Congzhengia minquanensis: one gene and its partner. The protein of the gene in region 1 binds, or shares a complex with, the protein of each later gene. Links are inferred from orthologs where the notes say so. Each region holds a gene or a part of one and is shown on either strand. Other genes may lie near its edges.

The links.
Region 2: the proteins of uvrA (region 1) and mfd are in contact, whole or in part, in a crystal structure (PDB 4DFC), measured with the Escherichia coli proteins. The link is inferred for Congzhengia minquanensis from one-to-one orthologs.

The regions. Positions count from the first base shown.
Region 1 is NZ_JACRSU010000001.1:331,934-335,633, reverse strand. Bases 270-3,654 are described here. They hold uvrA (excinuclease ABC subunit UvrA), read left to right. Parts: upstream 270-610; coding sequence 611-3,454; downstream 3,455-3,654. Other genes in these bases: ispD (2-C-methyl-D-erythritol 4-phosphate cytidylyltransferase), read left to right, coding at 3,498-3,654; H8698_RS01620 (hypothetical protein), read left to right, coding at 270-596. Also shown: more of H8698_RS01620, read left to right, coding at 1-269; more of ispD, read left to right, coding at 3,655-3,700. UniProt on the Escherichia coli protein: The UvrABC repair system catalyzes the recognition and processing of DNA lesions. UvrA is an ATPase and a DNA-binding protein. A damage recognition complex composed of 2 UvrA and 2 UvrB subunits scans DNA for abnormalities.
Region 2 is NZ_JACRSU010000001.1:574,502-578,740, reverse strand. What follows is about bases 1-3,924. They hold mfd (transcription-repair coupling factor), read left to right. Parts: upstream 1-400; coding sequence 401-3,724; downstream 3,725-3,924. Other genes in these bases: H8698_RS02650 (peptidylprolyl isomerase), read left to right, coding at 3,768-3,924; pth (aminoacyl-tRNA hydrolase), read left to right, coding at 1-400. In the rest of the region: more of H8698_RS02650, read left to right, coding at 3,925-4,239. UniProt on the Escherichia coli protein: Couples transcription and DNA repair by recognizing RNA polymerase (RNAP) stalled at DNA lesions. Mediates ATP-dependent release of RNAP and its truncated transcript from the DNA, and recruitment of nucleotide excision repair machinery to the damaged site.

The DNA of each region.
Region 1 (3,700 bases):
TTTTATATGCCCAGCGGGAGCAGATTGCAAGAAATATAAATGGAATGTATGAACCTTCGGCCCTTTTGGTTTCCAGCGTTACCCAAAAGGAATTTGAACAGGAGTATTTAGAAACGCTGGACTCATTTTTGGCGGATATGGCCCAGTCCGATGCGGAGGTGGAACTCACCGCTGTCATAAACAAGCACCGCAGGGTAGAGCGGGAAACGCTGAAAATTGCCGGGAGCGGCACGCCCGTGGCGGAGGTTGAGGCGTCAGGCGGCAAAGCTGTTCGCGCCACAGCCTATAAAACGGACGGAAGCGAGCTGCTTCACTTTGAAAGGGAACAGAACACCGCCGGCACTGTGACAGATGCAGTGACTGCAATATCGCTGGACCTGGCAAAACCGGGTGATGCGCCAAAACTGGTGAACGTTACGGTAAACACGTCAACCGACACAGCGGTTAAAGATGCGGACATAAGCCCTCCGGAGCAGTTTTACGACCTTTCTGCACTGGACGGGGAGGAAAAACAGAAGCTTGCAGAAAGTGTGAATCAGCGGCTAACCGGCGTGTTTACGCGGGCCGCGCTGGGATTTTTCATGTTTAGAAGATAAGGGGACAGGAATTTATGCAGGACAAAATGATTTATATAAAAGGTGCTAAGGAACACAATTTAAAGAATGTGGATTTAAAAATTCCCAGGGACAAATTTGTGGTGTTCACGGGGATTTCCGGCTCGGGAAAGTCTTCTTTGGCTTTTGACACGCTGTATGCTGAGGGGCAGAGACGGTATGTGGAGTCTCTTTCGTCTTACGCGCGTCAATTTTTAGGGCAGATGGAAAAGCCCGAGGTGGAATATATTGAGGGGCTGTCGCCGGCCATCAGCATAGACCAGAAGACCACGGCAAAAAATCCTCGCTCAACGGTAGGGACCGTTACGGAAATTTACGACTATTTAAGACTGTTATACGCCCGGGTGGGCATTCCGCATTGCCCAAAGTGCGGGAAAGAGATTAAAAAGCAAACCATTGACCAGATTGTAGACCGCATTATGGAATTGCCGGAAAAAACGAAGTTTCAGATTTTGGCGCCGGTAATCCGCGGCAAAAAGGGCGAGCACGCAAAGCTGTTTGAAGACGCTAAGAAAAACGGATTTGTCCGGGTGCGGGTCGATGGGCTGGTGTATGACGTTGCAGAAGAGATTAAGCTGGAAAAGAACAAAAAGCATACCATTGAAATTGTGATTGACCGGCTGGTTATGAAAGAAGGCATAGAGCAAAGACTGACAGATTCCATTGAAACCGCGTCAGGACTGGCATCCGGCACGGTGATTGTGGACGTTATCGGCGGCAGCGAAATGACATTTTCGCAAAACTACGCCTGCGACGACTGTGGCATCAGCATGGAGGAGCTTTCTCCCCGAATGTTTTCGTTTAACAACCCATTGGGAGCCTGCCCCTGCTGCTCAGGTATCGGCAGCATGATGAAGGTTTCGCCGGAACTGATTTTAGACCCCGAGCGCACGTTAAACGAGGGCGGGATTATGGCCTCTGGCTGGGGCTCAGCTGACAGCGAGGACAGCATGGCCCACATGTATTACGAGGCGCTGGGAAAAAAATATGGCTTTGATTTCGATACAAAAATAAAGGATTTGAGCAAAGAGGCGGTAAACGCTATTCTTTACGGCACAAAGGGCGAACGGCTGGAACTGTTTTTAAAACGCTCCTACGGCACGTCCCACTATTTCGCGGCCTTTGAGGGTATTATTAATAACTTAGAACGCCGCTACCGCGAAACCAACAGCGATTTTATGAAGATGGAAATTGAAAAGATGATGCGCTTTAAGCTGTGCCCGGAGTGCGGCGGAAAAAGACTCAGGCCGGATGTTTTGGCGGTTACCGTGGGCGGAAAAAACATTGACGAGGTGACCCGCCTGCCTGTGGACAAGGCAAGGGATTTTTTTGCGGCGTTAACCCTGTCTGAGCGGGACATGAAAATTGCGGAGCGCGTGTTAAAAGAGATTAACGAGCGCATCAGCTTCCTTTGCGATGTGGGGCTGGAGTATTTAACCCTGTCCCGGTCGTCGGGCACGCTGTCCGGCGGCGAAGCGCAGCGAATTCGTTTGGCAACACAAATCGGTTCGGGGCTGATGGGTGTTCTGTATATCTTAGACGAGCCCTCAATCGGCCTGCACCAGCGGGATAACAATAAGCTGCTGGCAACGTTACGTCGGCTGACAGATTTGGGCAACACGCTGATTGTGGTGGAGCACGACGAAGACACCATGCTGGAAGCGGACTATATCGTAGACGTTGGCCCCGGCGCAGGCGTGCACGGAGGCCGCATTGTGGCCCAGGGCACGGCGGAGGAGATTATGGCCTGCGAAAACTCTGCAACAGGGCAGTATTTAAGCGGAAGAAAGCAAATTCCTGTGCCTGAAATGCGCAGGAAAGGAAACGGGAACGTGCTGAAGTTTTTAGGCTGTGCTGAAAACAATTTAAAAGATGTCGACGTTTCCATTCCATTGGGAACGTTCACCGCTGTTACCGGTGTGTCTGGTTCGGGGAAATCGTCTTTAGTGAACGAAATTATTAACAAATATCTTTCAAAAGAGTTAAACCGTGCCCACAGCCTGCCGGGCAAGTTTAAAAAGGCGGAGGGTGTGGAGAATTTGGATAAAATTATTGACATTGACCAGTCGCCCATCGGCAGAACGCCCCGGTCGAACCCCGCCACCTATACCGGTGTGTTTGGCGATATCCGAGAACTGTTTGCCGCAACAAATGAGGCAAAAATGCGGGGCTATAAATCCGGCAGGTTCAGCTTTAACGTAAAGGGCGGGCGGTGCGAGGCCTGCTCCGGCGACGGAATTATTAAAATTGAAATGCACTTTCTTCCTGACGTGTTTGTGCCCTGTGAGGTATGTAAAGGCAAACGCTATAACAGGGAAACACTGGAAGTGAAATATAAAGGCAAAAACATTTACGAGGTTTTGGATATGACGGTGGAGGAGGGGTTAGAGTTCTTTTCCAGTATCCCCAAAATCCAACGCAAGCTGCAAACTCTTTACGACGTGGGGCTTTCTTATGTGAAACTGGGACAGCCCTCCACACAGCTTTCCGGCGGCGAGGCACAGCGTGTTAAGCTGGCCACGGAGCTTTCCAAGCGGGGAACAGGCAAAACCCTTTACATCTTAGACGAGCCTACTACCGGCCTCCACACGGCAGACGTGCACCAGCTTTTGGAGGTTTTAGACAGGCTGGTGGAAAATGGAAACACCGTTTTGGTAATTGAGCATAACTTAGACGTGATTAAAACGGCGGACTATATCATCGACTTGGGTCCAGAGGGCGGGGACAAGGGCGGCACCATTGTTGCCACCGGAACGCCGGAGGAAATTATGAAATGTAAAAATTCTTATACGGGTCAGTTCTTAAAGCTTCATATTGATAAGAACAGGCGAATAAACTAAAGAGAAGCGGCATGTCCGTATGCGAATACTTGGAGGGCCTGTTATGAAAAAGAAAAAACAAAAACGGGATTATTTTGTCAGCTGTATTGTGGCGGCAGCAGGGGAAAGCCGCCGCATGGGAGAAAACGTGAACAAGCTGTTTTTAGAAATCGGCGGCGCTCCCGTTATTGCCCATACTCTGCTGGCGTTGCAGAACAGCGGGTTTATTGACGAAATTATTGTTGCGGCAAAAGAGGAGGACATGTT
Region 2 (4,239 bases), 240 kb from region 1 along the record:
GGTAAAACCCCAGACCTTTGTAAACCTTTCAGGGGAAGCTTTAAGGGAAATTTGTTCCTACTACAAGGTTCCGGCGGAAAATGTGATTGTCATTCACGACGACGTGAGCCTTCCCTGTGGCAGGCTCAGAATTCGCAAAAAGGGCAGCGACGGCGGCCACAATGGAATTAAGTCTATCATCTACCAGCTTGCGTCCGACGAATTCACCAGAATTAAAATCGGCGTGGGCGCGCCGCCGGAAAATTATGACTTGCCAGACTGGGTTTTGGGCCGGTTTTCAAAAGAAGAGGTTTCCCATCTGTCAAAACTGGTGGATTGTGTGGTGGAGGAGGTCGTGCCCGAAATTATTAGAAGCGGTGCGGAAAGCGCAATGAACAACTATAACGGGAAGGTATTTTAAATGAATGTTTTTTTAGACGCCGCAAAGAAGCTTTGCGGCTTTTCGGATATTGGCAGGCTTTCAGGCAAAGAGGCGGTGAACGTGGTGGGATTAAATGCCCCTGCAAAAGCGCACTTTGCAGCAATGCTGTGCAAAGAATTTGGCCGCCAGGGCATTTTTATAACCGACAGCGACTACACTGCGAAAAAAATAGCCGAGGATTTTTTGTTCTACTTTCCCGATGGGGCATATTTTTATCCGTCGAAAGAGCTGGAGTTTTTTAAAGCCGACGCAAAAAGCCACGAGCTGCAAAACAAGCGGCTGGAAATTATTGAAAAGCTGGCAGGCGGCGCAAAAAATTCGGTCACAGTTATGTCCATCGACGCGGCGCTGCAGTTTACGGTGGACATTGCCGCATACCGCGAAAGCGCCCTCGTAGTTGCTGTTGGGGACGAACTTTTAGTCACAGAAATTTCAAAAAAACTTACCAACATGGGCTACACCAGAGAAGACATGGTGGAGGGCAAGGGACAGTTTTCCGTCCGCGGCGGCATTATAGACGTGTTTCCCCCGTCTGCCGAAAATCCGTTCCGAATTGAGCTGTTCGGCGACGAGGTGGACTCTATCCGCACCTTCGACGTGTTTACCCAGGTTTCTGTGGAAAATATTGAACATGCAAAAATCGGCCCGGCGGACGAATCGTTCCGCTCCAAGAATGCCGACACCTGTGTTTTGGAATATTTCGAAGACGACGCTTTTGTGTTTTTTAACGAGCCCCAGGCCATTTCAGAGCGGGTTGAGGGCTTAAACTGGGACATTGAAGAAACGGTGAAAGCCTTGGCAGAAAAGGACAAACACTTTCAGTTTCAGGAAAAATATATTCATAATTACTACGATGTGCTTCATGAACTGTTAAAGCATCCCTTTGTTGGGCTTTTGGAGCTTCCACGTTCAACGCAGGACTATCATCCCAAAGCAGAGGTGCATATAAATGCCGGAGAAATCGGCAAAGCGCCGACAGAGCGGGACAAATTCTATGAGGAATTGAACGAGTGGCTCAAAACCTATACCGTGGTATTTTCTGTGGACAAGGACAGACAGGCGGCCTTAGAGGGCGACCTTGCCGCTGCGGGATTTTCGGCAGTAAACGCAGAACACGGGCAGGCGGTGGCAGGCAAAATCAATCTGATGCCCGGCGGCCTAAAAAAAGGCTTTTATTATGAAGAAGCAAAGGTTGCCTTTTTTGGCGAAGAAGAAATCTTCGGGCGCAGCCCAAAGCGCAGGCTAAAGCGCAAAAAAATGGATTCTGCCAGCCGAATCCGGGATTTTAACGACTTAAACATCGGCGATTATGTGGTGCACCGCACCCACGGAATTGGCCAGTATATGGGGCTTGACACTTTAGAGGTGGAAGGCAAGCGGCACGACTATTTAAAAGTGAAATATAACGGGGACGATTTTCTCTATGTTCCCACCGACCAGTTAGACCTTTTGCAGAAATATGTGGGAAAAGACGGCGTTGTACGGTTAAACAAAATGGGCGGCGCAGACTTTGCCCGGCAGAAGAAAAAGGTGAAAGAGTCCACAGAAGAGCTGGCAAAAGAGCTGGTGGCGCTTTATTCCGCCCGGCAAAACGCAAAAGGCTTTGCCTTTTCGCCAGACAGCGAGTGGCAGAAGACCTTTGAAGAGGAGTTCCCCTATGTGGAAACCGACGACCAGCTTCGATCAATTGCAGAAGTGAAGCAGGACATGGAAAGCGTGCGCCCCATGGACCGGCTCCTTTGCGGCGACGTGGGCTACGGAAAAACGGAGGTTGCCCTGCGGGCCGCCTTTAAAGCAGTGATGGACTCGAAACAGGTGGCGATTTTAGCCCCCACCACAGTTTTGGTTATGCAGCACTTTAACACGTTTACAAACCGCATGAAAAAGTTCCCCGTAAAGGTGGCGGAGCTTTCCCGGTTTAAAACGAAAAAGGAGCAGGCACAAATTGTAAAACAGCTAAAGAGCGGCGAAATCGATATTGTTATCGGCACCCACAGGCTTTTGGCAAAGGACATTGAGTTTAAAAGCCTGGGGCTTTTGGTGGTGGACGAAGAACAGCGTTTCGGGGTGAAGCACAAAGAGCGCATTAAAGAAATGAAACACAATGTGGACGTGCTGACGCTTTCGGCAACGCCTATCCCCAGAACGTTGCACATGTCTATGATTAACATCCGCGACATGAGCGTTTTAACCGAGCCGCCGGAAAACCGGTTCCCCGTGCGCACTGTGGTAATGGAACAAAACGACGCGGTGACAAACGACGCCATTCGCAGGGAGCTTTCCCGGGGAGGCCAGGTTTACTATATTCACAACCGCATTTCTTCTATCGACTCCGTGGCAAGAAAACTGCAAAAGGCGTTTCCCGATGCAAAAATTTCTGTGGCTCACGGCGCAATGGAGGAAGAGCCCTTAGAGGAAATTATGATGGAAATGCTGGAGGGTGAAATTGACATCTTGGTGTGCACTACCATCATCGAAACGGGACTGGACATTCAAAACGTGAACACTATTATTATTGAAGACGCAAACAGGATGGGCCTTTCCCAGCTCTACCAGTTAAAGGGCAGGGTAGGCCGCACCAACCGGCGTGCCTTTGCCTATCTGCTCTACCGCCCCGACCGTGTGCTAAACGAAAACGCAACAAAACGGCTTCGCGCCATTAAAGAATTTACCGAGTTCGGCTCGGGCTTTAAAATTGCCATGCGCGATTTGGAAATTCGCGGCGCGGGCAACATTTTAGGCGCCCAGCAGCACGGCCATATGGACACGGTGGGCTACGATATGTACTGCGAGCTGCTTTCCCAGAGCGTAAGCGAGCTTTCAGGCATACCCCAGGAAGAGGACTGGCAGCCCGCAGTGGATATTAACGTGGAGGCCTACATTCCGCCCAGCTACATTAAAAACCACGCCCAGCGGTTAGATATTTATAAAAAAATTGCTTCCATTGAGAGCGACGGGGATAAACTGGACGTGGAGGGCGAAATCTGCGACCGGTTCGGCGACATGCCGGTCAGCGTGGCCGCGCTCGTAGCTGTTGCCGAAGTGAAATATATGGCAAAGAACTGCGGACTGAGCGAAATTACAGTGAAAGACGACAGCATTCTGTGCTATTTTAAAACGCAAATGGACTTGGAAGCCATTGCGGGGCTGGTGTCGGAATTTGGCAGCAAATTTTTTGTTTCAGCCGGCACAAAGCCCTATATGGTGTTGAAAATTGACAGGAAAAAAGAAGAAAATTTGCTTCTTTCTGTAAAAAATTTATTACAGAAATACAAGAAACTCTTGCATAGTAATGTTAAATAGTGTATAATACATTTATTACAATTAAACAAAGGAGTGTTTTTTGTTGAACGCATTAAAGGCAACAATTAAGTGGATTGCCGCAATCGTAATCATATGCGCGGTAGCGGTGTTCTTAGCAAGCATCAACGGTCTTTCCGTTTCGCGCAAAATCGCAACGGTGGGCGGTAATGATGTAACGGAGGCAGAGTATAAGTATTATTTAGAAATGATAAAAGACCAGATGATTTCAGAAGCCGGAGAAAACGCCGGGGACGATTACTGGAATTCTGATATTGACGGGAAAAAAGCATCTGAAGTGGCAAAAGAAAAGGCAATGGACGAGCTAATCCGCGTTGAAACCGCAGTTGTTAAAGCCAAGGAAGCGGGTGTGACATTAACCCAGGAGCAGGCTTCAAACGCACGCTCCATTGTGAATGCAGATGACGCTGCGACAAAGGAACAGCTGAAAGAATTAGAAAAGAAAACTGGTGCGGACAAGTATCAAATTGCGGACATTATGGAAAAGACATTTTTAT